Regions from separate parts of the Streptomyces sp. NPDC048600 genome, predicted to be linked through region 1. Evidence: riboswitches for the same ligand, from Rfam matches in the RefSeq annotation. Region 1 holds a riboswitch; the other holds the start of a gene.
What was found. A riboswitch is a leader RNA that binds a small molecule or an ion and turns the genes downstream of it on or off. The one in region 1 is predicted to bind S-adenosylmethionine.
Positions count from the first base shown of each region.

Region 1 (15,253 bases):
GAACGCCAGTACGGGCAGCAGCAGGGCGCCACGTACGGCCAGCAGGTCCCGCAGCAGGGCACCTACGGCCGTCCCAGCGCCCACTACGCGGCGCCCGAGACGCTGCCCGGCGGCGCGCCGACGGCTCCGCAGCAGTCGTACGGCGGCCCGGGCGGCGGCGGGCGCGGCCGGGGCCCCAACACCAAGGGCCTGCTGATCGGCGCGATCGCGGTGGTCGCCGCGGTCGTCATCGGCATCGGCGTCGCGATCATCGGCGGCGACGACTCCAAGGACAAGGACACCGGCAACCAGGCCGGCTCCTCCCCGACGGCCACCGAGAGCAGCGAGCCGAGCCCCTCGGCCAGCGCCAGCTCGGAGGACAAGACGATGGAGCCGATGGAGGCCGAGGGCAAGACGCTGCTGCTGTCGCCCGGCGTGGTCACCGCCACCGACGTCCCCGGCGCCCAGTCCGGCGGCGGCGTGTACATCAACGGCCTGAACCAGCCCGGCGCGTCGGTCACCTGGACCGTCAACGGCGTCCCCGAGGACGGCGTCTACACGCTGTTCGCCCTGTACAGCACCGCCGGCGAGGACCAGTCGATGACGCTCACCGTCAACGGCAAGGTGTTCGGCAGCAAGCTGAGCATGGAGAACTACGCCCACGCGGCCGACGGTGACTTCGCCAAGGGCTGGACCAAGACCTACGCCTGGCCGTCGCTCACCAAGGGCACCAACACGATCTCCGTCTCCTGCGGCGACGGCGACAAGTGCAACGTCCTGCTGGACAAGCTGGAGCTGAAGCAGGGTCAGGTCAAGGACTGAGCCCGCCGGGCGAGCCGACGGGCCCCGGGGCCCGTCGTCCGTCCCGCGGCGCTGCTAGGCGGCCGTGACCTCGGGTGACACCGTCACCTGGGCCAGCAGCTCGTCGTACGCCCTCGTGTCGAACTCGCCCGCCACCGGCGCCAGTACGGTCGCCGCCGACAGGGCGACCGCGCGGGCCAGGCGGTCCGGCCAGGGGAGGTTCTCGGCCAGGGCCGAGAGCAGGCCCGCCACGGCGGAGTCGCCCGCGCCGGTCGGGTTGCCGTGCACCCGGGCGGGCGGGGTGGCGCGCCAGCGGCCCTCCGGGGTCGACGCCAGCAGTCCCAGCGGGCCCAGCGAGGCCACCACCGCGGCCGCGCCGCGTCTGCGGGCGTCCTGGGTGGCGCGCAACGGCTCGTGGGAGCCCGTCAGTTCGGCCAGTTCTCCGGCGTTCGGCTTCACGATGTCCGGGCGGGCCGCGATCCCACGGCGCAGCGGCTCCCCGCCGGTGTCCAGCAGTACCGGCACACCGGCCGCGCGGGCGGTCCGTACGAGCCCCGCGTACGCCCCCACCGGCACGCCCGGCGGCAGGCTGCCGCACAGCGCCACCGCGGAGGCCGGTCCCAGCAGGTCCGTGTAGGCCTCCTGGAAGGCCGACCACTCCGCCGGGGTGATCACCGGTCCGGGCTCGTTGAGCTGGGTGGTGTCGCCGGTCGTGGCGTCCACCACGGCGACCGTGCGGCGGGTCGTGCCGGCCACCGGGACGAGCGCGTCCACGACGCCCGGTGTGGCGGTCAGGCCCTCCTGGACCGCGCGGCCCGTGCCGCCGCCCGCGAACCCGGTGACCGTCACCGGGTGCCCGAGCGCGGCGAGCACCCGGGCCACGTTGACGCCCTTGCCGCCGGGCCGTTCCACGACCTCCGACACCCGGTGGGACGCGTGCGGCCGCAGGGACCGCACGCGATAGGTGATGTCGAGAGCGGTGTTCAGCGTGACCGTGAGGATCACCTGGTCCGACCTCCCCCACAGCGTGCCGACTGACTGTTCGAAGGCACGATCATGCCAAACGGAGGGCGACCGGCCCAGACCCAGGACCGGCCACCCTGCCGCGGTCGGCGGAGGAATCAGCCCAGTTGGGGATCGACCACCCATTCACCTCGGCGCATGACGCCCTTCACACCGAATTCGGCGTCCAGTACCACCAGGTCGGCGTACTTGCCGGGCTCCAGCGAGCCGATGGAGTCGTACAGGCCCAGCAGACGGGCCGGGTTGGCGGACAGCGCCGCGACCGCGTCGCCGACCGTCAGCCGGTCGACGGTCACGGCCCGCCGGAACGCGCGGTCCAGGGTGAGCGTGGAGCCCGCGATCGAGCCGCCCTCCACCAGCCGGGCCACACCGTCCGCGACCTCGACCTCCAGCGGGCCGAGCATGTAGCGGCCGTCGCCGAAACCGGCCGCGTCCATCGCGTCGGTGATGAACGCGACCCGGTCCGCGCCCTTGTGGTGGAACGCCAGCTCCAGCGCGGCCGGATGCAGATGCGTGCCGTCGTTGATCAGCTCGACGGTGACCCGCTCGTCCTCCAGCAGCGCCGCGATCGGTCCCGGCGCGCGGTGGCCGAGCGCGGGCATCGCGTTGAACAGGTGCGTGGCGACCGTCGCGCCCGCGTCGATCGCCTCGACCGTCTGCTCGTACGTCGCGTCCGTGTGGCCGATCGCCGCGATCACCCCGTGCTCGGCGAGCAGCCGCACGGAGTCGATGCCGCCCGGCAGTTCGGTGGCGAGGGTGACCATCCGGGCGTGCCCGCGCGCCGCGTCGACCAGCTTGCGCACGTCCGCCGGGTCCGGGTCGCGCAGCAGCTCCTCGGAGTGCGCGCCCTTGCGGCAGGGCGAGATGAACGGGCCCTCGAAGTGGATGCCGGCGATGTCGCCCTGCTCGGCCAGCTCGCTGAGCAGCCCGGCGCGCCGCACCAGGAAGTCCATGTCGCCGGTGACCGTGGAGGCGACCAGGGTGGTGGTGCCGTGCCGGCGGTGGGTGCGAATGCCGGTGAGGACGTCCTCGACCGAGCCGGAGGTGAAGGAGGCCCCGCCGCCGCCGTGGTTGTGGATGTCGACGAAGCCGGGCACCACATGGCAGCCGGGGAGGTCCAGGACCCGGGCGTGCTCGGGTGCCCTGGCCGCGATGCGGGTGCCCTCGACGGCCAGCTCGCCCTTCTCGACCGTGCCGGTGGGCAGGACCACGTCGGCTCCGGTGATGAGCAGCGGGGTGCTCGCCGTTGCGGGGTGCTCGTGCGTCGTGGCCTGTCGCGCCCGCGCGGCGGTAGCCGCGGATTCGACAGGGCCCCGTGCCCCATGAGGGTCGGCTGCCATCAGGTCGTTTCCTCCGTACGGTCCGGTCGGTTGAGGAGATCCCAGGCCAGCAGGCCCGCGCCCAGGCAGCCCGCCGTGTCGCCCAGGGCCGCGGGGACGATCGAGGGCAGCTTCTGGAAGGTCACGCGCTCGCGGACCGCGTCCCGCAGCGGTGAGAACAAGGTTTCCCCCGCCTCGGCGAGGCCGCCACCGATGATCAGTGTGCGGGGGTCCAGCAGAGTGAGCGCGGTGACGAGGCCGTCCGCGAGCGCGTCGACCGCCTGCCGCCACACTCGTACGGCGTTCGGGTCCCCGGACGCGACGGCCCGCGCGCAGTCGGCGGCGTCCGCGCTCGCAGCGCCCGCGGCGGCGGCCCACGCCTCGCTCACCGCGGACGCGGACGCGTACCGCTCCAGACAGCCACGCTGCCCGCACGGACAGGGCGTGCCGCCGGGCCGTACGACGATGTGGCCGATCTCGCCCGCGAAGCCGTGGGCGCCCGCCTCGACGCGGCCGTCGATGCCGATCGCGCCCGCGATGCCGGTGCCCAGCGGGACGAACAGGAACCGGTCGGCTCCCCGGCCCGCGCCGATACGGCCCTCCGCGAGGCCGCCGGTGCGCACGTCGTGGCCGAGCGCCACGGGGATGCCGTCCAGGCGCCCGGTGAGCCGGTCGCGCAGCGGGACGTCCCGCCAGCCGAGGTTGGCCGCGTAGGCGGCGACGCCGTTCGCCTCGTCGACGATGCCGGGTACGGCCACGCCCGCCGCGCTCGCCGGCTCGCCGAAGTGCTTCTCGCCGTGCGCGTGCAGCTCGGCGGCGAAGTCGAGGATGCCGTCGACGACCGCGTCCGCGCCGCGCTCGCGGCCGGTGGCGCGGCGTGCCTGGTGGAGCAGCTCGCCGTCCGCCCCGACCAGTGCGGCCTTCATCCCGGTGCCGCCCACATCGAGGGCGATGACATGTCTCACGGGGGCTAGTGTGGCCCGAGCACCCACGAGAGGTCTAGTCCACTTGCGTGGTGTAGACCTTATTTCGGATAGCGGACACCCGGTGAAGGGTGTTCGACGGCCACGTGAACAGGGATGGGGTTGGAGCGCGCAGTGCAGCGGCGAAGGACAGGAATGGTCGCGGTGCTCACCGCGCTCGGTATGACGGCGACCCTCGGCGGCTGCGGCGCGCTCGGCGGCTCCGAGGACGTCACCCTGAAACTGGTCGCCGCCGACTACGGCGACAGCGCGGGCAACAGCTCCCAGAAGTACTGGGACAAGGTCGTCGCCGCGTACGAGGACGAGCACCCCGGCGTCCACGTCGACGTCTCCGTCTACTCCTGGAACGACGTCGACCGCAAGGTCAAGGAGATGGTCGACTCCGGCGACGCGCCCGACCTGGCCCAGATCGGCGCCTACGCCGAATACGCCGCCGCCGGCCGGCTCTACACCGCCGACGAACTGCTCTCCATCACCACCCAGGCCGACTTCGCCGGGCAGCTCGCCGACGCCGGGAAGGTCGGCGGGCGGCAGTACGGCATGCCCTTCGCCGCCTCCACCCGCGTCCTGTTCTACAACAAGGACCTCTTCGACGCGGCCGGGCTCACCCCGCCCACCACCTGGGCCGAGCTGGCCTCCGACGCCGAGGCGCTCGAGGACGACGGCGTCAGCTACCCGTACGCGCTGCCCCTCGGGCCCGAGGAGGCACAGGCCGAGACCATGCAGTGGCTGCTCAGCGGAGGCGGCGGCTACACCGACACGGTGGGCTCCTACGGCATCGACTCCGCCGAGAACGTCGAGACGCTCACCTGGCTGCGCGACCAGCTGGTCGGCAAGGGGCTGACCGGGCCCGTCGCGCCCGCCGAGCTCAACCGGGCCGACGCGTTCGCGGCGTTCGCCGCGGGGAAGGTCGGCATGCTCAACGGGCATCCCTCGCTGATGAAGATCGCCGAGAAGAAGGGCGTGAAGTTCGGCATGGTGCCGATGCCCGGGGCGGACGGGGAGAGCAAGTCCACGATGGGGGTCGCGGACTGGATGCTCGCCTTCAAGCAGAACGGGCACCGGGACGAGGCCGGAAAGTTCCTCGACTTCGTCTACAGCGAGAAGAACGTCCTCGACTTCTCCCGCGAGTACGACCTGCTGCCCGTCACCAACTCCGCCTCGCGGGCCATGGCCGCGGCGCCGGAGGACCAGGAGCTGCGGCCCTTCCTCGACGAGCTGGCCTTCGCGGAGTTCTATCCCGTGGGGCACACGTCCTGGGCGGAGGTCAGCGCCGCGGTGAAGACCGGCATCGGCAAGGCCGTCGCCGCCGGGGGGAGCCCCTTGGGCGTGCTGAGTGGGCTGCAGACTCGGGCTGTGCGGGCGGAGTCCGGCTCCGACTCCCTGGGGTGACTCCGTCGGTCCGTCGGTCCGTCGGTTCGGCGGGGGGTGGGGGGTCGGGGCTTGAGGTTCGGGTGCGGCTTTTTCAGCGTTCGGTTCTGCGGGCCTCTCGTACTCGGCGCAGGCGGTTCACCGTGACGGGGTCGTGGGCCAGGGCTCTGGTGTCGTCCAGCAGGGCGTTCAGCAGCTGGTAGTAGCGGATCGGGGCCAGGCCCAGTTCCTCCCGTATCGCCCGTTCCTTCGCGCCGGGGCCGGTGAAGCCGCGCCGCTCCAGCGCGAGGATGTCCCTCTCCCGCTGTCCCAGCTCCTCTGTGTCCATGTCCGCACGGTAGACCCCGGCACCGACAACGGCCCGGTGTGAGGACCCCCTCCGCGCCGGTGAGCCATGAGTGCGCAGGGGCGGGCGTGGATAGGGTCGCTGGTATGGGCATCCATGAGCACGATGCGAACGAACGTCACGAAAGTGCGGACGCCGGGCTGCCGAGGCCTGCCACCGCGGCCGGGCGCGAGGGCCTCGACGCGCTGCTCGCCCGGCCGGACAAGGCCGTGATCGCCCTCGACTTCGACGGCACCCTCGCGCCGATCGTGCCCGACCCCGACGAGGCGCGGGCCCATGCCGGTGCCGTGCCCGCGCTGGCCGCGCTCGCCCCCCGGGTGGCGTCCGTCGCCGTGATCACGGGGCGGCCTGCCGCGGTCGCGGTGCGGTACGGGGGGTTCGACGGGGTCGAGGGGCTGGAGGGGCTCGTGGTGCTCGGCCACTACGGGGCCGAGCGGTGGGACGCCGTGAGCGGGCGGGTGGACGCGCCCCCGGCGCATCCCGGGGTCGCCGCGGTGCGCGCGGAGCTGCCCGGAGTGCTCGACGGGGTGGGGGCGTGGCAGGGCACGTGGGTCGAGGAGAAGGGGCGGGCGGTCGCGGTGCACACGCGGCGGGCCGAGGACCCTCAGGCGGCCTTCGAGGCGCTGCGGGAGCCGTTGGGGCGGCTGGCTTCCCGGCACGGGCTGATCGTCGAGCCGGGGCGGATGGTGCTGGAGCTGCGGCCGCCGGGCATGGACAAGGGGGTCGCCCTGACGGAGTACGTGCGGTCGGTGGGGGCCGGGTGTGTGGTGTACGCCGGTGACGACCTCGGTGATCTGCCGGCCTACGCGGCGGTCGACAAGCTGCGCTCGGACGGGGTGCCGGGGTTGCTGGTGTGCAGTGGCAGCGACGAGGTGACGGAGCTGCGGGAGCGGGCCGATCTGGTGGTCGACGGTCCCGAGGGCGTGGTCGGTCTTCTCTCCCGCCTGGCGGCGCGGCTGCGGTGACGCCTGCGGTGGGTGGGGGTGCGGTGACGCCTGCGGTGGGTGGGGGTGCGGTGACGCCTGCGGTTTGTGGGGGGTGCGGGGCCGGGTCGGGGGGTGTCCGTCCTCGGTCCGCCGGGCTGGTTTCCTACGGGGGTTCTGGTGTTTGACGGCGGCCGCTGCAGGCGGACACCCCCCGCCCCGTCCCCTTGCCGCCGTACGCGTCTTTCCGCCGCCGCTGCGGGCATGCGTGCCGCTAGGGGCGGCACGGGTGGGCGCTGCGGCACCTCGTCGCGCCGAGTTGCGCACCGCCCCGTCCTCAGCCACCGCCGGGCGGTACCTCGCTGACGCCGAGTTGCGAAACGTCCCTGCCTCAGCCGGGACGCCGCAGCAGTCGGCAGACTCGTCCCGCTGGGCTCAGGCGCGCGTGGGGGTTTCGCGGAGGGCGTTGAGTTGGTCGAGGAACCACTGGGCCGGGGGGAGGGCGGTGGCGGCCGCGGCCAGTCTCTTCGTGCGCTCGGCCCGCTCCGAGGCCGGCATCGTGAGCGCCTCGTGGAGCGCCCGGGCGGTGGCCAGGACGTCATAGGGGTTGACGACCAGCGCGTCCTCGCCGAGCTCCCAGAAGGCGCCCGCCTCGCGGGACAGGACCAGCACGCAGCCCTCGTCGGAGACGACCGGCATCTCCTTGGCGACGAGGTTCATGCCGTCGCGGATGGGGTTGACCAGGGCCACGTCGGCGAGACGGTACGCGGCCAGGGAGCGGGCGAAGTCGTCCTTGAGGTTGAGCAGGACAGGCGTCCAGTCCGCCGTGCCGTAGCGGGCGTTGATCTCCTCCGAGAGCCGCTGCACCTCGGCCGTGTAGTCGCGGTAGACCGCGAGGTCCTGGCGGGAGGGGTAGGCGAAGGCGACGTGGACGACCTGGCCGCGCCACTCGGGGTGGTCGTCGAGGAGCTGGCGGTAGGCCAGGAGGCCTCGGACGATGTTCTTGGAGAGTTCCGTGCGGTCGACGCGGACGATCGTCCTGCGGCCCTCGCCGATCTCGGCGCGCAGTGCCCTCAGACGTTCCTCGACATCGGGGCGGTGGGAGCGCTCGCGGAGGAACTCCGCGTCGGCGCCGAGGCCGTGGACGCCGAGATGGGTGGTCGCCAGCGGGGGCGTGCCCGTCGGGGTGTGCTCGATGTAGCGGGCCGGGGTGCCCGTCGGGGACATGGGGTGGATGCGCTCGGCGTCCACCGAGCCCGCGCAGTTCATGAACGCGAAGGCCCAGCGCCAGGTCAGGAAGCCGAGCCGGTCCGCGCCGAGCATGCCCCACACGAGCTGGGCGCGGATGTCCTCGGGGAGCATCTCGAAGTACTCGTAGGGTGCCCAGGGCGTGTGCGAGAAGTGGCCGATGCGCAGGTCGGGGCGGAGTTCGCGGAGCATGCCGGGGACCAGGCACAGGTGGTAGTCCTGGACCAGCACCGCCGCGCCGGGGGCGGCCTCCTCGGCGAGGGCCTCGGCGAAGGCGCGGTTGTAGGCCTCGTAGGAAGCCCACTGGCGGCGGAACTCGGCGTCGAAGACCGGCTCCAGCGGGGTCTGGTAGAGCATGTGGTGGACGAACCAGAGCACCGAGTTGGCGATGCCGTTGTACGCGTCGGAGTGCACGTCCGGAGCGATGGCGAGCATGCGCACGCCCGGCTCGCCCTCGCCACGGGCCACCGCCTCGCGGTCGCCGTCGGACAGGGCCGAGCAGACCCAGAGCGCGCCGGCGTCCGGGCCGATCGCCGAGAGACCGGAGACCAGGCCCCCGCCGCCCCTTCTGGAGTGCAGCGAGCCGTCGTCCCGCAGTTCGTAGGAGACCGGGCCGCGGTTGGACGCGACCAGCACCTGTGCACCTCGCGTGGAAACCATGTGCCTCAACCTAGCCCGGCCCGGAAACGCTCAAACGTGCGGTTCGGCTGTATACGGACGGTGTCTCACGTTTACGCCACCTTCCTGGCAGCGTATTCCGCGATCTCCGCCATCGGCGGACGCTCCTCCGTGTCGACCGAAAACGTACGGGCCTCGAAGCCGCTCTCGCCCCGCTCGAACTGGGTCAGGGCCGGGCGGATCAGATGGCCCCGGGCCAGCCGCAGCTGGGCGGTGCGGTAGATCGCCGCGGCCATCCGGCCGAGTGCCTGGCCGTCCTGGTGGCGGTGCTTGCGCACACCCACGTCGACCTGGGCGAGGGCGTCGAGACCCACCAGGTGCAGGGAGTCGACGAGCATCCCGATCTCCACGCCGTAGCCGACGGGGAACGGGAGCTGTTCGAGGAGGGTGCGGCGGGCCGCGTACTCCCCGCCGAGGGGCTGGACGAAGCCGGCGAGCTGCGGCCAGTGCATGTTCAGCAGCGGGCGGGCCATCAGTTCCGTGACCCGGCCGCCCTGGCCCGCCGCGCCGGCCAGCGGGCGGTCGTACATGCCCTTGACCAGGTCCACGCCGGGCTCGGTGAGCAGCGGGCCGACGATGCCCGAGACGAAGTCGGAGGAGAACTCCCTGAGGTCTGCGTCGATGAAACAGACGATGTCACCGGTGGTGACCAGCAGGGAGCGCCACAGGACCTCGCCCTTGCCGGGGACCGCGGGGATACGCGGCAGGATCGTGTCGCGGTGGACGACGGTGGCACCCGCGGCGGCTGCCACCTCCGCGGTGCGGTCGGTCGAGCCCGAGTCGACGACGACGAGTTCGTCGACGAGGGGGACCTGTTGCATGAGGTCGTGGCGGATGATCGCGACGATGTCGCCGACCGTCTCCTCCTCGTCGAGCGCGGGCAGGACGACGGAGACCGTCTGGCCGGTGCTGCGCTTCGCGGCCAGGATCTTGTGGAGCGGGCGGTCGGCTACGGACCAGGAGCGGGTGGTCAGCCAGCGCTCGACTTCTTCCAGCACAGCCTGCGGCTCCTCTGCGTTTCGTCGGCGAGAGGGGTAGTTTGTGATCCATCTCGCGGTTCGGACGGCTATCTCAACTGTCCTGGCCTTCGGTTACAGTCTTGAACAACGCTGATGACCATCGCATGTCGGGGGCCGTCCGCGCGGACAACAACCACATACAGCTCATCCAGAGGGGCAGAGGGATACGGCCCGATGAAGCCCCGGCAACCCTCCAGTCGGCACTCCTGACATTCGTGCAGCGAGGCTCCCGGCTAGGGAAGGTGCCAAATCCGTCTCACGGCGAGATGCGTCGTGAGGAAGATGAGGAGAAAGGGCCTCGCCTCACATGGCTGTGCAGACTGTTGCAAGCAGCACCGATTCCTCCGTCGACCTCGGCCCCGCCGCAGCCCTGAGCTGCCGCGAGTGCGGCCACCGGGTCCCGCTCGGCCCCCTCTTCGCCTGCGAGGAGTGTTTCGGGCCGCTGGAGATCGCCTACGACTTCTCCGCGTACGACGCCGAGGAGCTCCGCAAGCGGATCGAGAGCGGTCCCGCGAACATCTGGCGCTACGCGCCGCTTCTTCCGGTCCCGGCCGACGTCGCCGAGAAGCCGAACCTCAACCCGGGCTGGACCGCGCTGGTCAAGGCCGACAACCTGGCGCGCGAGCTGGGCGTGACCGGTGGGCTGTTCGTCAAGGACGACTCCGGCAACCCCACGCACTCCTTCAAGGACCGTGTCGTCGCGCAGGCCCTGGAGGCCGCGCGCGCCTTCGGGTTCACCACGCTGTCCTGCTCCTCCACCGGCAACCTCGCCGGTGCCGTGGGCGCCGCGGCGGCCCGCGCCGGCTTCCGGTCCTGTGTGTTCATCCCGCACGACCTGGAGCAGGGCAAGGTCGTCATGGCCGCGGTCTACGGCGGCGAGCTGGTCGGCATCGAGGGCAACTACGACGACGTCAACCGCTTCTGCTCCGAGCTGATCGGCGACCCGGCCGGCGAGGGCTGGGGCTTCGTCAACGTCAACCTGCGGCCCTACTACGCCGAGGGCTCCAAGACGCTGGCGTACGAGATCTGCGAGCAGCTGGGGTGGCGGCTGCCCGACCAGATCGTCGTGCCGATCGCGTCCGGCTCCCAGCTCACCAAGATCGACAAGGGCCTCCAGGAACTGGTGAAGCTGGGCCTGGTCGAGGACCGGCCGTACAAGATCTTCGGTGCCCAGGCCGAGGGCTGCTCGCCGGTGTCCACCGCCTTCAAGGCCGGGCACGACGTGGTGCGGCCGCAGAAGCCGGACACCATCGCCAAGTCGCTGGCCATCGGCAACCCGGCCGACGGGCCCTACGTCCTCGACATCGCCCGCCGCACCGGCGGCGCGGTGGAGGACGTGACGGACGAGCAGATCGTGGACGCGATCAAGCTGCTCGCCCGGACCGAGGGCATCTTCGCCGAGACGGCCGGCGGCGTGACCGTCGGTGTGACCAAGAAGCTGATCGAGAGCGGTGTCCTCGACCCCTCGCTGACGACCGTGGTCCTGAACACCGGTGACGGTCTGAAGACCCTCGACGCGGTGGCCGGCACCGGTCTGACCGCCACCATCCGCCCCAACCTGGACTCCTTCCGAGAGGCTGGCCTTTCATGAGCGTGACCGTCCGCATCCCCACCATCCTGCGCACCTACACCGGTGGTCAGGCGGAGGTTCCCGCCGAGGGCGCGAACCTCTCCGAAGTCATCGCCGACCTGGAGAAGAACCACACGGGCATCGCCGCCCGGGTCCTGGACGACCAGGGCAAGCTGCGCCGGTTCGTGAACGTGTACGTCAACGACGACGACGTGCGCTTCGAGCAGGGCCTGGAGACCGCCACCCCGGACGGTGCCGGCGTCTCCATCATTCCCGCGGTCGCCGGCGGCTGATCCCGCCCGCAATTACCGTCGGTAACGGTGGTAACTGAGAGTTCATCGAATTGCCCCCTCCGCGAGAGAAGCGGAGGGGGCAATTCTGCATGGTTGAGCACGGTAGAGTTGGGGAAGCCGCCCCTTTCGTATGCCGGACGCATATGAGTTCCGCCAGGCGTTCCGTCGGAGAACCGACGAGAAGTGGCCAAACTGTGCGGCGGTTTTGCGACGTTCATCCCCTTTGTATGACCCGACTTGCCCGGAATTCGGGTGAATTCTCGGTAAACTCCCGACCGGTCGCGTCCTGAATTCTCGTCCGATTGACCTGTTGCAGACGGCAGTTGGACAGATACATTCAGCCGCGGTCGACGCGTTCCGGCGCACGCCCCCGGGTATGGGGGGTGAGGTCTGACCCGGGTCCGCGAAGTGTGGATCTGTGCAAGGGCCAGTAATAGGGGAGTTAGGCATGGCTCAGGGCACCGTCAAGTGGTTCAACGCGGAGAAGGGGTACGGCTTCATCGCGGTCGACGGTGGTGCGGACGTCTTCGTCCACTACAGCGCGATTCAGATGGACGGCTACCGCACCCTGGAAGAGGGCCAGCGGGTCGAGTTCGAGATCTCGCAGGGTCAGAAGGGCCCGCAGGCCGACATGGTTCGCGTCACCGCCTGAACGTTCTTTCTTTGTGAAGGGCCCGCACCCGTGAGGTGCGGGCCCTTCGCTCGTGTGCGCCCGCTCGCGCGCCCGCTCGTGTGCGCCCGTTTGTGTTCGCGCGGGGCTGAGAGCCGCTTCCGATCCCCTGGAGCCGCTTGCACTCGGCAGGGGCGAGTGCTAATCATTGGCGTTAGCACTCTGAAGGTGAGAGTGACAACGAGGACCGGGTCGGTGAGGCCCGCAGGCCGGGTGGGGCAAGGAACCACGAGGCTTGCGAGCCGTCCGTCGCGGGCGCGGGCGCGGTCCGAAGGAATCACCCCCAGTCCTGGAGGGACCACTTCACATGGCCAAGATCATCGCGTTCGACGAGGAGGCGCGGCGCGGCCTCGAGCGCGGCATGAACCAGCTCGCGGACGCCGTCAAGGTGACGCTCGGCCCCAAGGGTCGCAACGTCGTCCTCGAGAAGAAGTGGGGCGCCCCCACGATCACCAACGATGGTGTCTCCATCGCCAAGGAGATCGAGCTCGAGGACCCGTACGAGAAGATCGGCGCCGAGCTGGTCAAGGAAGTCGCCAAGAAGACGGACGACGTCGCCGGCGACGGTACGACCACCGCCACCGTCCTCGCCCAGGCGCTCGTCCGCGAGGGTCTGCGCAACGTGGCCGCGGGTGCCAACCCGATGGCCCTCAAGCGCGGTATCGAGAAGGCCGTCGAGGCCGTCTCCGGCGCCCTGCTCGACCAGGCCAAGGAGGTCGAGACCAAGGAGCAGATCGCCTCCACCGCCTCCATCTCCGCCGCCGACACGCAGATCGGCGAGCTCATCGCCGAGGCGATGGACAAGGTCGGCAAGGAAGGCGTCATCACGGTCGAGGAGTCGCAGACCTTCGGTCTGGAGCTCGAGCTCACCGAGGGCATGCGCTTCGACAAGGGCTACATCTCCGCCTACTTCGCGACCGACATGGAGCGCATGGAGGCGGTGCTCGAGGACCCGTACATCCTCATCGCCAACTCCAAGATCTCCTCGGTCAAGGACCTGCTCCCGCTGCTGGAGAAGGTCATGCAGTCGGGCAAGCCGCTGCTGATCATCGCCGAGGACGTCGAGGGCGAGGCCCTGTCGACCCTGGTCGTCAACAAGATCCGCGGCACCTTCAAGTCCGTCGCCGTCAAGGCCCCGGGCTTCGGTGACCGCCGCAAGGCCATGCTCGGCGACATCGCCATCCTCACGGGCGGCGAGGTCATCTCCGAGGAGGTCGGCCTCAAGCTGGAGAACGCGTCCCTGGACCTCCTGGGCCGCGCCCGCAAGGTCGTCATCACCAAGGACGAGACCACCGTCGTCGACGGCGCCGGCTCCTCGGAGCAGGTGGGCGGCCGCGTGAACCAGATCCGCGCCGAGATCGAGAACAGCGACTCCGACTACGACCGCGAGAAGCTCCAGGAGCGCCTGGCCAAGCTCGCGGGCGGCGTCGCGGTCATCAAGGCCGGTGCCGCCACCGAGGTGGAGCTCAAGGAGCGCAAGCACCGCATCGAGGACGCGGTGCGCAACGCCAAGGCGGCCGTCGAGGAGGGCATCGTCGCCGGTGGCGGCGTGGCCCTGCTCCAGGCCTCCCAGGTGTTCGAGAAGCTGGACCTGGAGGGCGACGAGGCGACCGGCGCCAACGCCGTGAAGCTCGCGCTCGAGGCCCCGCTGAAGCAGATCGCCGTCAACGGTGGTCTCGAGGGCGGCGTCGTCGTGGAGAAGGTGCGCAACCTGGCCGTCGGCCACGGTCTGAATGCCGCCACGGGTGAGTACGTCGACATGATCGCCGAGGGCATCATCGACCCGGCGAAGGTGACGCGTTCCGCGCTGCAGAACGCCGCGTCGATCGCCGCGCTGTTCCTCACCACCGAGGCCGTCATCGCCGACAAGCCGGAGAAGGCCGCCGCGCCCGCCGGCGGCGGCATGCCGGGCGGTGACATGGACTTCTGATCGGCCCACGGGTTCGATCGACCGTCCTGCGGACCGAGGGCGGCACTCCCCGAGAGGGGGGTGCCGCCCTCGGGCGTGTCCGGCGTCACAGCGGGACGGGACTGGGAATGCGCGGACCGGCGTGAGAACTTACTTAAGGCAGTGCAACGATGCACGCGCACATACCAACCGGTTAGCCGAGCACGTCCCGAGGAGCCACCGCATGACCGCCACCGCCACCGAGTCCGCCGCCTCCCGCGCGGCCGAGATCCTCTCCCGGCCCGTCTCGATCAACGGCCTGACCGTCCCGAACCGCATCGCCATGGCGCCGATGACCCGTATGTTCTCGCCCGGCGGTGTGCCCGGCGAGGACGTGGCCTCCTACTACGGCCGCCGGGCCGCGGCCGGGGTCGGCCTGGTCGTCACCGAGGGGACGTACGTCGGCCACGACTCGGCGGGGCAGAGCAGCCGGATCCCGCGGTTCCACGGCGAGGAGCAGCTGGCCGGGTGGGCGAAGGTCGCCGAGGCCGTGCACGCGGCGGGCGGGCGGATCGTGCCGCAGCTGTGGCACATCGGCATGGTCCGCAAGGACGGGCAGCCGCCGTTCGCGGGCGCCCCCGCCGTCGGCCCCTCCGGGCTGCGCATCGGCGAGACCGAGCCCACCGGCAGGGCGATGACCCAGGGCGACCTCGACGACGTGATCGCCGCGTTCGCCGAGGCCGCCGCCGCGGCCGAGCGCATCGGCTTCGACGGTGTCGAGCTGCACGGCGCCCATGGCTACCTCATCGACCAGTTCCTGTGGGCCGGCACCAACCGCCGTACCGACGCCTACGGCGGCGACCCGGTGGCCCGTACGAAGTTCGGGGCGGAGATCGTGGCGGCGGTCCGGGCGGCCGTGTCGCCGGACTTCCCGGTCATCTTCCGCTACTCGCAGTGGAAGCAGGAGGCGTACGACGCGCGGCTCGCCGAGACCCCCGAGGAGCTGGAGGCCATTCTGACCCCGCTCGCGGCGGCCGGTGTCGACGCCTTCCACGCCTCCACGCGCCGCTACTGGGTGCCGGAGTTCGAGGGCTCCGACCTCAACCTGGCCGGCTGGACCAAGAAGCTCACCGGCAAGCAGG
Region 1 covers NZ_JBVJGZ010000021.1:84,589-99,841, reverse strand. Annotated here, with positions in the region: gene ACZ6SQ_RS26205 (carbohydrate-binding protein) at 1-801, shown strand, start outside; gene ACZ6SQ_RS26200 (1-phosphofructokinase family hexose kinase) at 856-1,785, opposite strand; gene nagA (N-acetylglucosamine-6-phosphate deacetylase) at 1,902-3,143, opposite strand; gene ACZ6SQ_RS26190 (ROK family protein) at 3,143-4,087, opposite strand; gene ACZ6SQ_RS26185 (ABC transporter substrate-binding protein) at 4,220-5,497, shown strand; gene ACZ6SQ_RS26180 (DUF3263 domain-containing protein) at 5,571-5,804, opposite strand; gene otsB (trehalose-phosphatase) at 5,909-6,787, shown strand; gene ACZ6SQ_RS26170 (alpha,alpha-trehalose-phosphate synthase (UDP-forming)) at 7,181-8,653, opposite strand; gene ACZ6SQ_RS26165 (glucosyl-3-phosphoglycerate synthase) at 8,725-9,669, opposite strand; SAM riboswitch class I at 9,832-9,979, shown strand; gene thrC (threonine synthase) at 9,998-11,281, shown strand; gene ACZ6SQ_RS26155 (MoaD/ThiS family protein) at 11,278-11,553, shown strand; gene ACZ6SQ_RS26150 (cold-shock protein) at 12,002-12,205, shown strand; gene groL (chaperonin GroEL) at 12,531-14,153, shown strand; gene ACZ6SQ_RS26140 (NADH:flavin oxidoreductase) at 14,356-15,253, shown strand, end outside.

Region 2 (15,253 bases), on a different contig from region 1:
TGCCCGATCTCGCTGTACGAGCAGCAGACGCACCACGTGCTGTGCCCCTGCCACCAGTCCACCTTCGACCTGTCCGACGGCGCCCGCGTGATCTTCGGCCCCGCCGGTCACGCGCTGCCGCAGCTGCGTATCGGCGTGAACGACGAGGGCTACCTCGAGGCGCTCGGCGACTTCGAAGAGCCCGTCGGTCCTGCCTTCTGGGAGCGCGGATGAGCACCAACGAGAACCACACCGCCGCATCGGCCGCCGGCACGGCGGGCCGCTCCCGCGGCAAGGCCGGGGCCGGCGAGCGCATGGCCGACTGGGCCGACGGCCGGCTGGGGATCTACTCCCTGGCCAAGGCCAACATGCGCAAGATCTTCCCCGACCACTGGTCGTTCATGCTGGGTGAGATCTGCCTGTACAGCTTCCTCATCATCATCCTCACGGGTGTGTACCTGACGCTGTTCTTCCACCCGTCGATGAACGAGGTGGAGTACCACGGCACGTACGTCCCGCTCCAGGGACAGCTGATGTCGGAAGCCTTCAACTCCACGATGGAGATCAGCTTCGACGTCCGCGGTGGTCTGCTCATCCGGCAGATCCACCACTGGGCGGCGATCATCTTCCTCGCCGGCATGTTCGTGCACATGATGCGCGTGTTCTTCACCGGCGCGTTCCGCAAGCCGCGTGAGATCAACTGGCTGTTCGGCTTCCTGCTGTTCGTCCTGGGCATGTTCACCGGTTTCACCGGCTACTCGCTCCCGGACGACCTGCTCTCCGGCACCGGTGTCCGCTTCACGCAGGGCGCCATCCTGTCGGTGCCGATCGTCGGCACGTACATCTCGATGTTCCTGTTCGGCGGGGAGTTCCCGGGCACCGACTTCGTGGCCCGCTTCTACTCGATCCACATCCTGCTGCTGCCGGGCATCATGCTCGGCCTGGTCGTCGGCCACCTGATCCTGGTCTTCTACCACAAGCACACGCAGTTCGCGGGTCCGGGCAAGAGCAACAAGAACGTCGTCGGCATGCCGCTGCTGCCGGTCTACATGGCCAAGGCCGGAGGCTTCTTCTTCCTGGTCTTCGGTGCCGTCGCGGCCCTGGCCGGCATCGCGACCGTGAACCCGATCTGGGCGATCGGCCCCTACCGGCCCGACCAGGTCTCGACCGGCGCGCAGCCCGACTGGTACATGGGCTTCGCCGAGGGTCTGATCCGTGCCATGCCGGGCTGGGAGGTCAACTTCTGGGGTCACACGCTCGTCCTGGGCGTGTTCATCCCGCTGGTGCTCTTCGGTCTGTTCCTCGGTGTGATCGCGCTCTACCCGTTCATCGAGTCCTGGATCACCGGCGACAAGCGCGAGCACCACATCCTGGACCGCCCGCGCAACGCCCCGACCCGTACGGCCTTCGGTGTCGCCTGGGTCACCGGCTACATCATCATGCTGATCGGTGGTGGAAACGACATCGTCGCCACCCACTTCCACCTGTCGATCAACGCGGTCACCTGGTTCGTCCGGGTCGGCTTCTTCGTCGGACCGGTCCTGGCGTTCATCGCCACCAAGCGGATCTGCCTGGGCCTCCAGCGCCGCGACCGGGACAAGGTCCTGCACGGCCGCGAGACGGGCACGATCAAGCGCCTGCCGCACGGTGAGTACATCGAGGTGCACGAGCCGCTCAGCCAGGAGCAGCTCTACACCCTCACCGCGCACGAGCAGTACAAGCCGGCCGAGATCGGTCCGGCGGTCGACGAGAACGGTGTCGCCCGCAAGGTGAAGGGCTCCGAGAAGATGCGCGCCAAGCTCAGCAAGGCGTACTTCGGTGAGGACGCCCAGATCCCGAAGGCGACCGTCGACGAGTACAAGGAGATCACGAGCGGCCACGGCCACCACTGATCGCTGCGTTCGCCACGCCACAGCGAAGGGCCCCCGTCCGGTGTTCGGACGGGGGCCCTTCGCCGTGCCCGGGGCTGGATAGGCTGGGATCACACTCCCTTACGACACTCAGGAGCGGCTGATGAGCGCTGTGACCCCCGCTGGAGGCGACACCGCGGCGGGCCGTTCCTGGCCCCAGGTGCTGAACGCCCTGCTCGAGGGGCAGGACCTGAGCGCCGAGGCGACCGCCTGGGCGATGGACCGCATCATGCGCGGCGAGGCGACGGACGCGCAGATCGCCGGGTTCGCGGTCGCGCTGCGGGCCAAGGGCGAGACCGTCCAGGAGATCACCGGCCTGGTCCGCACGATGTACGAGCACGCCAACGTCATCGACGTGCCGGGCGCCACCGTCGACATCGTCGGCACCGGCGGCGACGGCGCGAAGACGGTGAACATCTCCACCATGGCCTCGATCGTGGTGGCCGGCACCGGCGCGAAGGTCGTCAAGCACGGCAACCGTGCCGCGTCCTCCGCCTCGGGCGCCTCCGACGTGCTGGAGAAGCTCGGCGTCAATCTGGAGCTGACCCCCGCGCGGGTGGCCGAGGTCGCCGACGAGGTCGGGATCACCTTCTGCTTCGCGGTGAAGTTCCACCCGGCCCTGCGGCACGTGGCGGCCGCCCGCAGCCAGCTCGGCATCCGCACGACCTTCAACTTCCTCGGCCCGCTGACCAACCCGGCCAAGGTGCGGGCGCAGGCCATCGGTGTCGCGGACGCCCGTATGGCCCCGATCGTGGCCGGTGTCTTCGCCGAGCGCGGCAACTCCTCGCTCGTCTTCCGCGGCGACGACGGCCTCGACGAGCTGACCACGACGGCCACCTCGCGGGTCTGGGTGGTGCGCGACGGCAAGGTCACCGAGGAGACCTTCGACCCGCGCGACGCCGGCATCGACCTGGTCCCCGTGGAGGCCCTGCGCGGCGCGGACGCCTCCTACAACGCCGAGGTGGCCCGTCGCCTCCTCGACGGCGAGCGTGGCCCGGTGCGGGACGCCGTCCTGCTGAACGCGGCAGCCGCCCTGGTCGCCCTGGAGCCGTCCGACGCGTCCCTGACGGAGCAGATCCGCGCCGCGATGGCGAAGGCGGCCGAGGCGATCGACTCCGGCGGGGCCCGGCGCACCCTGGAGCGCTGGGTGGCCGCGACCAACGCCTGAGTCTCAGGCCCGACGGTCCCGCGATCCGGACACGGGTTGCGGGACCGCGATCATTTCGCGTACGTTCCTCGACAGGTCATGAGTGACAGTCATACGGCCCCGGCCGACTGTCCGGCAACCCTCCGTCCGTGGCGGGGTGCCCCGGGTGAAGACCAGGCCGTGAGCGCAGGGCTCAGGGCAAGCGCGGACCCCTCGCGAAACCAGGGGTCCTGGTCGTCGAGGAGTCTTCCGTGAGCAAGCGAATGCGTTAGGGCCTGTCCCTCGGACAGGCCTGGGGCTGCCGAGCCCCGTCCCGCACTTCTCTTTCCCCCTCCTTCATCCACGCCCGAGCCGCGTCCGCGCGACCGCTCGCGGGGTGAATTCCTTCTGCCTTCACGGGAGTTCCGCCATGTCCGTCTCCACCGCTGCCGCCGGCCAGTCCGTTTGCACCCCGCTGCCCGTTCTGGGCCGGGATGTCACCGTCCCGCTCGTGACCGGCGGCGAGGTCACCTACGCCGCCCTCGACTACGCCGCCAGCGCACCCGCCCTCCAGCGCGTCTGGGACGACGTCGCCGCCTACGCGCCGTACTACGGCAGCGTGCACCGCGGTGCCGGCTACCTCTCGCAGCTGTCGACGGACCTCTTCGAGAACGCCCGCCGGACCGTCGCGGAGTTCCTGGACTGCCGGGAGAACGACCAGGTCGTCTTCACCCGCTCCACCACCGACTCCCTGAACCTCCTCGCCCGCGCCCTGCCGGACGACTGCCAGGTCTTCGTCTTCGAGACCGAGCACCACGCCTCGCTGCTGCCCTGGCAGGACGCCCGGGTCACCTACCTCGACGCCCCGCGCACCCCCGGCCAGGCCGTGCGGACCCTGGAGCGCGCCCTCGCCGCCCGTGAGCCGTACGGTCCCGCTCTGGTGTGCGTGACGGGCGCCTCCAACGTCACCGGCGAGATCTGGCCGGTCCGTGAGCTGGCCGCGGCCGCCCATGCGCACGGCGCCCGGATCGTGCTCGACGCCGCCCAGCTCGCCCCGCACCACCCGGTGAGCGTGCGGGACCTCGACGTGGACTGGATCGCCTTCTCGGGGCACAAGCTGTACGCCCCGTTCGGCTCGGGCGTGCTGGCGGGCCGCGCCGACTGGCTGCGCGAGGCCGAGCCCTACCTCGCGGGCGGCGGCGCGAGCCGCAGTGTCACCCGGCGCGAGGACGGCGGCGTGGACGTGGAGTGGCACGAGACCGCGGCCCGGCACGAGGCCGGCTCCCCGAACGTCATCGGCGCCTACTCCATCGCCTCCGCGTGCAAGGCTCTGACCGAGGCGGGCTGGGACGACCTCGTCGCCCGCGAGACCCGGCTGATCGCCCGGGTCCGCGCGGGCCTCGCCGATGTCCCCGAGGTCAGGGTCCTCTCCCTGTTCGGCGACGACGCCCCGCGGGTCGGCGTGATCTCCTTCGTCGTGGAGGGCTGGAACAGCTCCCACTTCGCCGCCGCGCTCTCCGCCGAGTACGGCATCGGCGTCCGCGACGGCCTCTTCTGCGCCCACCCGCTCGTACGCACCCTGCTGGGCAGCGACCCCCAGACCCAGGGCGAGTGCGGCGCCCCCGAGGCCGCGCCCGGCGAGAAGTCCCTCAACGCCATCCGCGTGAGCTTCGGCGCCGGCACCCCGGACGAACACATCGACCGCTTCGTCACCGCCGTCAAGGAGCTCACCACCCAGGGCGCGAAGTGGACGTACCGCACAGTGGAAGGCCGCTGCGTCCCGGCGGTGTGACCCGCTCTTCGGGGGCGCGGCCTGTGCCGGATCTGCGGCTACCGCCGCGCCTTTCCAGGGGCGCAGGACTGCGCCAGATCCACGGCCACCACCGCGCGGCCGCGACCGACCTGCTTTCAGGGGCGCGGGGCTGTTTCCGATCTGCGGCTGCCGCCGCGTGGCTGCGACCGACCTGCCTTTAGGGGCGCGGGGAACTGCGCGACCAGCCACGACGGACCCGCAGCCGCACGCAAACCCCACCCCCCAACCGACGGACGTCAGACGTCAGGAGTCCAGCCCGATCGCAAACGCCGCCTCAAGGTCATGCTGCGAGTACGTCCGGAACGCGACATGCGTGTCCGTCGCCTCCACCCCGGGAATCCGGCTGATCCGCCCGGGAATCACATCGGCCAGATCCTCGTGCTGCCGCACCCGCACCATGGCGATCAGGTCGTACGTCCCCGTCACGGAGAACACCTCGCTCACCGAATCCAGCGAAGCGACCTGCTCGGCGATCTCAGGGATCCGGTCCACGCTGGTCTTGATCAGAACAATCGCGGTGATCACGGCTGGTTCTCTCCCTCGGGGGCCGGCGCGGGCGGGGTGACCTTCACTCTAGTCGTACGGCCGTGGCGGGCCCACGCATAGGCGAAGCCCAGGCCGAACCCCACCAGATGGGCGAGATAGGCCACCCCGGGCCCCTCGGGCGCCCGCCCGGCGGCGAGCCACTGGAGCGCGGCCCAGAACGGCAGCACGATCCAGGCGGGGAACCGCAGCGGCAGGAAGAACAGGAACGGCAGCAGACTCGTCACCCGCGCCCGGGGGAACAGGCACAGGAACGCCCCGAGCACCGCGGAGATCGCCCCGGACGCCCCCACCAGCGACTGCCCGGAGTCGGCGTTGGCGGCGGCGTAGCCCAGCAGGGCGAGATAGCCGCACCCCAGATAGAAGAGGGTGAACTCGACCCGGCCCAGGCGCTCCTCCGCCATCACCCCGAAGACGTAGAGGAACAGCATGTTCCCCAGCAGATGGACCCAGCTGCCGTGCACGAACAGGGCCGTCGCCGGGGTGAGCGCGGCGCGCGGGGAGCCCTCGAACAGTTCGGCCGGGACCACGCCCCAGCGCCGGAAGTAGGCCCGCTGCGCGGCGAGCAGCTCGTCCCCGGTGCCGTATGCGGGATTGAGTCCGGCGGCCGGGCCGATCAGGAAGATCAGGCAGCACAGGGCGATCAGTGTGCAGGTCACCGGCGCCGCCGGCCGGCGCATCCCCTCGAGCACCCGGCCGGTCCGTCTGTTCCAGTCCCTGATCATGAACACAGAGCATGACGTAACTGGACGCATAGGGATACACCGCCTCGCCGCCGTGGACGGACGGGCACGGTGACGTCACCAGGCCGTAGGGTTACGAGCCACACGTGTCGGTAAGCCGACGCGTCACGGAGACTAGAAGGAAGCGAACAGTCACGATGACGGTTCCCCTGCCGACCGCCGCCACCCGGTGGCGCTGCACCCTGTGCGGCAACCTCACCCGCTTCGACGTGACCCGCTCGTCGAAGGTCGTCGAGTACGTCCACCTCGACCTTGCCGGGGAGCCGAGTGTGGAGGAGCGGGAGGTGGTCAGTGAGACCATCGAGTCGGTCCGCTGCCGCTGGTGCAACGCGGTGGATCAGGTGGAACTGGTGGACAGGCCGGGCGCCGCCTCCTGAGAGGGGCGGGCCCGCACAGCATTGGGGTGTGACGGATGGTGGAGACCGCAGGCGGGGGGCCGGGCGACGGCGCCGCTGAGGTGCTCGACCGTCCGCTGCCCGATGGTGTGCGGCGCCGGGTCGTGCAGATCGTCTCGGACGGCTTCGGCGGGCTGACCGTCGGTGAACTGCCCGCACAGCTCAGGCAGTACGCCCGGTTCGCCCCGAACCGCCGCGCCAAGTTCGCGGGCAACGCGATGGCCTCGGCGCTGGAGACCGACCCGGTGTTCCGGCAGCGGATCGGCGAGAAGCTCAGAGAGGCCCAGCCCGAGCTGACCGGCGCGCTCGACTCGGGCGCCCCGCCCCCGGCCGCGGACCCGCTGGACGTGGCGGCCGCGGCCTACGTACTGCGCCCCACCGGCTGGGTGAAGCTGGTGACGGCGGCCGGCGAGGAGGCGCAGCGCGCCGACGCCGAACGCGCCGACGAGGAGAGCCGGGCCGAACTGGAGCGGCTGCGCGAGGAACTGGCCGCCGCCCGCGAGCACACCCGCGCCGAGACCGAGCGGCTGCGCGTCGAGCTGGAGACGGCCCGCAAGGAGGCCGAGGCGCTGCACCGCAAGCTGCGCGCGGCCGTCAGCGACGTCAGGCGCGGGGAGGCCGCCATGCGCAAGGCGCAGGCCGAGATGGACACCGTGCGCGCCGAGGGGCACGCCCAGGTGTCCGCCGCCGAGAGCGAGACGCGGCGGCTCAAGGCGCGGCTGGGGGAGACCGAGGCCGCGCTGGAGGCCAGCCGCAAGGCGGCCCGGGAGGGGCGCAGCGTCGAGGACATGCGGGTGCGGCTGCTGCTGGACACCGTGCTGGACGCGGCCCAGGGGCTGCGCCGTGAACTCGCCCTGCCTCCGGTGTCGGTGCGGCCCGCGGAGACCGTGGACGCCGTCGAGCCGGGGCGGATGACGCCGAAGGACATCGCCGCGCGGGCGCTGTCGGAGGACGACCCGGCGATCCTGGACCAGTTGCTGGCGCTGCCGCAGGCGCATCTGGTGGTCGACGGCTACAACGTCACCAAGACCGGCTATCCGCAGATGCCGCTGGAGAAGCAGCGGCTGCGGCTGCTCGGGCAGCTCGCGCAGCTCGCCGCGCAGACCGGTGCCGAGGTCACCTGTGTCTTCGACGGGGCCGAACTGGCCGCGCCGGTGCTGCTGGCGCCGCCGCGCGGGGTGCGGGTGCTGTTCTCCAAGGCGGGGGTGACCGCCGACGAGCTGATCCGTCAGCTGGTGCGGGCCGAGCCGCCGGGCCGGCCGGTCATCGTGGTCTCCACCGACCGTGAGGTGGCCGACGGAGTGGCCCGGGTGGGCGCGCGTCCGGTCGCCTCCGCGGTGCTGCTCAAGCGCTTCTCGCGCGGCTGAAACCCGAACACGCCGACGGATCTCGGGCCGCCGTCACTGTTTGCCCCATCGGCAACGTACGCACCAAGAGCAACGTACGGACCGATTGCCCGAATTGGCCCGGTCCTTACGCAACGTAGCGTCAACCGCATATCACCGCACGTGAGTTGCGGGCAAAGAATGCGCTCCGTGAGGGAGTTTTTTGGGCTCAGGATTTGAACTGATCACAGCAAGGTCACTAGGGTCATGCCTCGAACCTCCGATCGGGTGATCACCCCCAAGAAGGAGTCGCTCCCCGTGGCGTCCCACCGTCGACCGAAGCAGCCGAGCCGCACTCGCGTGACCGTGCTGACCACCGCAGCCGCCGCTGCCGTCGCTCTCAGCGCGCAGGCCGCCAACGCGGCCCCCAGCGAGAAGCCGTCCAAGGACGAGGTCAAGGCCAAGGTCGACGCGCTGTACGAGCAGGCCGAGCAGGCCACCGAGAAGTACAACGGCGCCAAGGAGAAGCAGGAGAAGCTCCAGAAGGAGATCTCCACCGTCCAGGACAACGTCGCCCGCGGCCAGGAGGAGCTCAACGAGCTGCGCGACGGCCTGGGTACGATGGCCAGCGCCCAGTACCGCAGCGGCGGCATCGACCCCTCGGTCCAGCTCTTCCTCTCGTCCGACCCGGACGACTACCTCGACAAGGCCTCCACGCTCGACCAGTTGAGCGCCCAGCAGGTCGACGCGCTGACGAAGATCCAGGACAAACAGCGCGAACTCGCCCAGCAGCGCGCCGAGGCCACCGACAAGCTCAAGGACCTCGCCACCACCCGCGAGGAGCTCGGCAAGAAGAAGGAAGAGGTCCAGAGCAAGCTCGGCGAGGCGCAGAAGCTGCTCAACTCCCTCACCGCCGCCGAGAAGGCCGCCCTCGCCGAGGAGGAGGCACGCGCCACCCGCTCCTCCGCCGAGCGCGTCGACCTCGGTGACGCCAAGCCCGCCTCGGGCCGCGCCCTGGCCGCCTTCCAGGCCGCCCAGAGCAAGATCGGCTCGCCGTACGTCTACGGCGCCTCCGGCCCGTCCTCCTTCGACTGCTCGGGCCTGACCTCCTGGGCGTTCGCCCAGGCCGGCGTCGGCATCCCGCGCATCTCCCAGGACCAGGCGAACGCCGGCACCCGGATCTACAGCCAGTCCGACCTCATGGTCGGCGACCTGGTCATCTTCTACGGCGACCTGCACCACGTCGGCTTCTACGCGGGCAACGGCCAGGTGCTGCACGCCCCGCGCTCCGGCACCGTCGTGCGCTACGAGTCGATCGGCAACATGCCGTTCCAGTTCGGCGTCCGCATCTGACGCCAGGACCCTGACCCGGATGCCGCCCGAACGGGCGAATTCCGGCGTCCCCCGATCACCCCGCGCCCCGTCGTTGACCTGCGTCAGCGGCGGGGCGTCACCGTGCGTGCCCGCGAAGGTCTTTGGCCGGTGCCCCGTCCCGGGGTTACTGTCTGCCGCGTTTCCAGCCAGTCAGTGGAAGGAGCGCGGCCAGCGTGGGCTCTCATCGCCGCCTTGTACCGCCCGGGTTCGACCGGGGGATCGGCGCCCTGTGCGCCCTGTCCGCCGCGGCCGTCGGCGCCGTACCGGCCGCCACGTCCTCCGTGGCCGCGCCGCACGACGACACCCGGGCCCGGGTGGACCGCCTCTACGCCGAGGCGGAGAAGGCCACCGAGGCCTTCAACCGGGCCGACGAGCGCGCCGACGAGCTGCGCGGCCAGGTCGGGGCCGCGCGGGACCGGCTGGCCCGGCAGCAGGACCGCGTCAACTCCCTGCGGGAGGCGCTCGGTTCGCTCGCCGGAGCCCAGTACCGGTCCGGCGGCGTCGACCCCTCGGTCGCCCTGCTGTTCGCGGACGACCCGGACGACTACCTGGACAAGGCCTCGACCCTGAGCCGGATCTCCGCCCGCCAGGCCGGCCGGCTCAAGGACCTCCGCGGCGCCCTGCGCGAACTCGCCCAGGAACGCGCGGAGACCTCCGGCAGGCTGAGGGAGCTGGAGCGCAGCCGCGCGGCGGTCGCCGGCCACAAGCGCACGGTCGAACGCAAACTCGCGGCGGCCCGGCGGCTGCTGAACTCGCTGCCCGACGCCGAGCGGGCCGCCTTCGACCGTGCCTCCCGCACCGGCCGTTCCGGCCTGACCGGCCTCTCCGGTGACGTCCCGGCCTCCGGCCGTGCCGCCGCGGCCGTGGCCGCCGCCCGCTCCGCGCTCGGCAGACCGTACGTGTGGGGCGCCAACGGGCCCGGCGGCTTCGACTGCTCGGGCCTGATGCAGTGGTCGTACGCGCAGGCCGGGGTCGCCCTCCCGCGCACCTCGCAGGACCAGCGCGTGGCGGGCCGCCAGGTGCCGCTCTCCCAGGCGCGGCCCGGGGACCTGGTGACCTACCGCTCGGACGCCAGCCATGTCGGCATGTACGTCGGCGACGGCCAGGTCATCCACGCCCCCTACCCGGGCGCCCCGGTGCGCTACGACCCGGTCGGGATGATGCCCGTCGCCTCGGTGACCCGGGTCTGATCGGCCCGCTCGGCCGTACGATCGGAAAGATGGCTGGTCGACGGCGGACATGGGGCGCGGGAGTCGCGGTGCTCTGCGCGCTGCTCGTCTCCCCGGCGGGCTGTGCCCGGCCCGCGCCCCAGGACGGGGCCCGCGGCGAGGTGCAGCGGCTGCTGGACCGGCGCGCGGACGCGATCGTCGACCGGGACGCCGCCGCCTGGCGGGCGACCGGGACGACCACCGCGTACGACCGGCTGCGGGCCGTGCCGCTGGCGGACTGGGACTACAAGGTGACGGGCCTGCGCCGGGACGGCGACCGGGCCACCGCCGAGGCCGAGCTGCGCTACCGCCTCACCGGCTACGACGCGGCCCCGGTCGTCGCCGGGCGCACGCTGCTCCTGAACCGTGCCCCCGACGGGCGCTGGCGGGTGGTGTCGGAGGGGCCCGCGAAGAAGTCGGCGCAGCAGCTCTGGGACCAGGGCGAGGTGACGGTGGTGCGCGGCCGGCACAGCATCGTGCTCGGCGCCGGGAGCTCCACGGACTCGCTGCGCGACTTCGCGGGCCTCGCCGACGACGCCGTACCGGCCGTGTCGGACGCTTGGGGCGGGGCCTGGAACCGGCGCGTGGTGGTTCTGGTGCCCGGGTCGCTGAAGGGCATGGCCGGGCTGCTCGGCTCGCCCGCCTCCAGCTACCGGGGCATCGCCGCGGTGACGACGGGCGAGGTCGGCGGCTCGGGCCGGGCGCCCGCGGACCGGGTCATCGTCAACCCCGACGCGTACGCCCTGCTCGGTCCGACCGGGCGGCAGGTGGTGCTCACCCACGAGACCACCCATGTCGCGACCCGCGCCCACACCAACGCGGCGACCCCGCTGTGGCTGTCCGAGGGGTACGCCGACTGGGTCGGCTACCGCGGCACCGGGCGCACCCCCCTGGAGGCCGCCCCCGAGCTGGCCCGCGCGGTCACCGACGGCAGCCTCCCCGCGGCGCTGCCGGTCGACGGCGACTTCGGCTTCGAGAGCGACTCGGCCGCGCTGGCCCGGGCCTACGAGGGCGGCTGGCTGGCCTGCCGGATGATCGCCGAGCGGTGGGGCGAGGAGCGGCTCGGCGAGTTCTACCGCGCGGTCGGGCGGCACGGGCAGCGGGCCGGGGCCGTGGAGGACGCGATGGCCGGGGTGCTGGGGACCACGCCGGAGGACTTCACGGTGCGGTGGCGGGAGTATCTGCGGGCGCAGCTGGGCTGAGCGGCCGGTGGCCGGGGGCGGGGCCCGGCCTCTTCGGGCCGGGGCCGGGCAGGGCCCGTCTCCGCGGGCCCGGGGACGGCCTGTCCCCGCGGGGCCGTGCCCGGCGACGGCGTTCGCGACGGGACTCCAGGGCGCGGTGGCCGCCGCGCTGTTCCGGCGGGCCCGGCGTCAGGAGCCGACCGGGGTCTCCCTGGCGGCGGTGGGCCGACCGGGCAGCGGGGGCCCGGCCGCGCGGGACGCCGAGGCGCGCCACAGCTCACGGGCCGCCGCGACACAGGCGACCACCAGCAGTCCGTTGCGCAGCACCAGCAGCGTCACGCCGAGGGTGTCGCTCGCGACCACGTGCGCGAACCAGACGGGGAACTCCAGCACCGTCACCAGCGAGGCCGCCACCACCAGCAGGCCCGGCAGCCGCATCCGACTCTCCCGGTAGCCGAGGCAGACCGCGGCGAGGCCGACCAGCCACACCATGTACTGCGGGCTGATCACCCGGCTGGTGGTGGTGAACAGCAGCACCGCCGTGAAGGCGGCGTCGGCAAGCGTGGTCGTCGTGAACCGCACCGCCGCCAGCCGCCACACCAGCAGCCAGCCCAGCGCCATCCCGGTCAGCGCCAGCGCGGCGGTGCTCACCACGTCGACGTACGGGCCGAGGAACTCCACCGAGCCGTAGTTCAGCAGGACCTGGCCCTCCCAGCCGTGGTGGCGGGCCACATGGAAGACCAGCGAGCCCAGCGACTCCACCTCGGTGCCCCGGTCGCGCTGGAAGGTCAGGAAGGCGAACGCGCCCGGCATCGCCACCGTGAACACCACCGCGAGCCCGGCCGCGGTCAGCGCCGCCGAGACCCACGCCCGGCGCCGCACACAGCCCACCAGCAGCAGCGCCGGCCACACCTTCAGCAGCGCCCCGAACCCGGCCAGCGCCCCCATCAGGCGCGGCCGCCGCGCCCCGGCGAGCAGCGCGGCCACCGCGACCGCGGTGACCATGACGTCGTAGCGGGCGTAGACGGTCGGGCCCAGCAGGGCCGCGCCGATCACCCACACCCAGGCGCCGCGCAGCGTGCGGCCCGGCCGCAGCCCGGTGAACAGCAGCATCGCCAGGACCGCGAAGTCGGCGAGGAAGGCCAGCACGAAGAAGGCCTGCGCGTACTCCAGGAAGGGCAGCACGGCGGGGGAGAGGATCGCCAGCGCGGCGGCGGGCGGGTACTGCCAGGTGACGTCGTTCTGCGGGAACGTTCCGCCGCTCAGGACGCCGTTCCAGCCCTGGTAGATGAAGGACACGTCGCTGGTGACGTCGGGGCCGGGGAAGACGATCACCTTGAAGACGAACAGCAGCAGGGCCAGCCGGGTCAGGCTCCAGACCGTGAGCAGCCCGAACAGCGAGCCCCGACCGTCCGTCCCGTTCACCTGTGCCCCGCTTCGTCCGCTGCCCGTCGTCCGGGACCATGTTCCCCCGGCGGCCCGGGTGCCCGCAGCGCGGCGCGGCCGGGTGCCGAGCCGCGAGTCTACGTTGGGTAAGGTCGGCGGCGATGCGCAAGACCCTGATCGTGACGAACGACTTCCCGCCCAGGCCGGGCGGTATCCAGGCGTTCCTGCACAACATGGCCCTGAGGCTCGACCCGGACCGTGTCGTCGTCTACGCCTCCACCTGGAAGCGCGGCCGTGAGGGCGCCGAGGCGACCGCCGCCTTCGACGCCGAGCAGCCCTTCACGGTCGTTCGCGACCGGACGACCATGCTGCTGCCGACGCCCGGCGCGACGCGGACCGCCGTGCGGCTGCTGCGGGAGCACGGCTGCACCTCGGTGTGGTTCGGCGCGGCGGCCCCGCTCGGCCTGATGGCGCCGGCGCTGCGCAGGGCCGGGGCGGAACGCCTGGTCGCCACGACCCACGGTCACGAGGCGGGCTGGGCCCAGCTTCCGGCCGCCCGGCAGCTGCTGCGCCGGATCGGCGACGCCACCGACACGATCACCTATCTCGGCGAGTACACCCGCTCCCGGATAGCGACCGCGCTCAGCCCGGCCGCGGCCGGGCGCATGGTGCAGCTGCCGCCCGGGGTGGACGAGAAGACCTTCCATCCCGGCTCGGGCGGCGCCGAGGTCCGCGCCCGGCTGGGCCTGACCGACCGCCCGGTCGTGGTCTGCGTCTCCCGCCTCGTCCCCCGCAAGGGCCAGGACACCCTCATCAGGGCCATGCCCCGCGTCCTCGCGGCCGAGCCGGACGCGGTGCTCCTGGTCGTCGGCGGCGGCCCCTACGAGAGGGACCTGCGCCGTCTGGCGGCCGACACCGGCGTCGCGGGCTCGGTCCGCTTCACGGGCTCCGTCCCCTGGTCCGAGCTTCCCGCCCACTACGGCGCCGGCGACGTCTTCGCCATGCCCTGCCGCACCCGCCGCGGCGGCCTCGACGTCGAGGGTCTCGGCATCGTCTATCTGGAGGCCTCCGCGACCGGGCTGCCCGTCGTCGCGGGCGACTCCGGTGGTGCGCCCGACGCGGTCCTGGACGGCGAGACCGGCTGGGTCGTCCGGGGCGACTCCCCGGACGAGACCGCCGACCGTGTCACGGCCCTCCTCGCCGACGCGGAGCTGCGTCGCCGTATGGGTGAGCGGGGTCGTGAGTGGGTCGAGCGGAAGTGGCGCTGGGACCTCCTGGCAGAAAACCTCAAGGCCCTGCTGTAGCCCCCGGGGTTCGGGTGCCCGGCCGCCGCGCCCTCCTCGTGGTCGGGTGACGGGTCGTCGTGGGCTGTTCGCGCAGTTCCCCGCGCCCCTAGGAACGGGGGCGTTGCGGCGTCCCTCCGGTGGTCGGGTGACGGGTCGTCGTGGGCTGTTCGCGCAGTTCCCCGCGCCCCTAGGAACGGGGGCGTTGCGGCGTCCCTCCGGTGGCTGGGTGGCGGGTCGTCGTGGGCTGGTCGCGCAGTTCCCCGCGCCCCTAGGAACGGGGGCGTTGCGGCGTCCCTCCGGTGGCTGGGTGGCGGGTCGTCGTGGGCTGTTCGCGCAGTTCCCCGCGCCCCTAAGAGCGGGGGCGTTCCAGCACCCCCCTGTGGTCGGCTGGCGAGTCGTCGTGGGCTGGTCGCCGCGCAGTCCCCCGCGCCCCCAAGAAGGGGCGCGTCCCAGCCCCACGGGAAACGGAGCAGGTCTTGAGGGGCGCGGGGAACTGCGCAAGCTTTAAGGGGCGCGGGGAACTGCGCAAGTCTTTAGGGGTGCGGGGAACGGCGCGGTCTTTTCAGGGGTGCGAGGAACTGCGCAAGCCTTTGAGGGGCGCGGGGAACTGCGCGAGCGCCCACTGGCGGCGGAAGGCTGGACGACAACCTGAACCCGGCACACGCACCCAGCGGAGCGTCTAGGCGGAACCGAAAAATCGACGCATGCTGCGAAACATGACAGCAAACCTGATGCAGCGTCAGCTGACAAGACGTCACATCCTCGGCATGGCCGCGCTCCAGACCGCAGCCACCCTCGGCTTCACCAGAGTCGGCCTCCAGTCCGCGAGGGCGACAGAACCCGACCCCACCCAGTCGGCGACAGCCATAGTCGTCGGCTCCGGCTACGGCGGCGCCGTGGCCGCCCTCCGCCTCGGCCAGGCCGGCATCCCCACCCTCGTCCTCGAGATGGGCCGCCTCTGGAACACCCCCGGCCCGGACGGCA
Region 2 covers NZ_JBVJGZ010000003.1:19,090-34,342, reverse strand. Annotated here, with positions in the region: gene qcrA (cytochrome bc1 complex Rieske iron-sulfur subunit) at 1-213, shown strand, start outside; gene qcrB (cytochrome bc1 complex cytochrome b subunit) at 210-1,871, shown strand; gene trpD (anthranilate phosphoribosyltransferase) at 1,993-3,057, shown strand; SAM riboswitch class IV at 3,132-3,247, shown strand; gene ACZ6SQ_RS04410 (aminotransferase class V-fold PLP-dependent enzyme) at 3,446-4,807, shown strand; gene ACZ6SQ_RS04405 (Lrp/AsnC family transcriptional regulator) at 5,072-5,353, opposite strand; gene ACZ6SQ_RS04400 (rhomboid family intramembrane serine protease) at 5,350-6,096, opposite strand; gene ACZ6SQ_RS04395 (hypothetical protein) at 6,252-6,491, shown strand; gene ACZ6SQ_RS04390 (NYN domain-containing protein) at 6,527-7,876, shown strand; gene ACZ6SQ_RS04385 (C40 family peptidase) at 8,153-9,187, shown strand; gene ACZ6SQ_RS04380 (C40 family peptidase) at 9,382-10,398, shown strand; gene ACZ6SQ_RS04375 (hypothetical protein) at 10,428-11,618, shown strand; gene ACZ6SQ_RS04370 (glycosyltransferase 87 family protein) at 11,787-13,022, opposite strand; gene ACZ6SQ_RS04365 (glycosyltransferase family 4 protein) at 13,145-14,287, shown strand; gene ACZ6SQ_RS04360 (GMC oxidoreductase) at 15,001-15,253, shown strand, end outside.
Region 2: another riboswitch for S-adenosylmethionine. It lies ahead of ACZ6SQ_RS04410 (aminotransferase class V-fold PLP-dependent enzyme); the one in region 1 lies ahead of thrC (threonine synthase).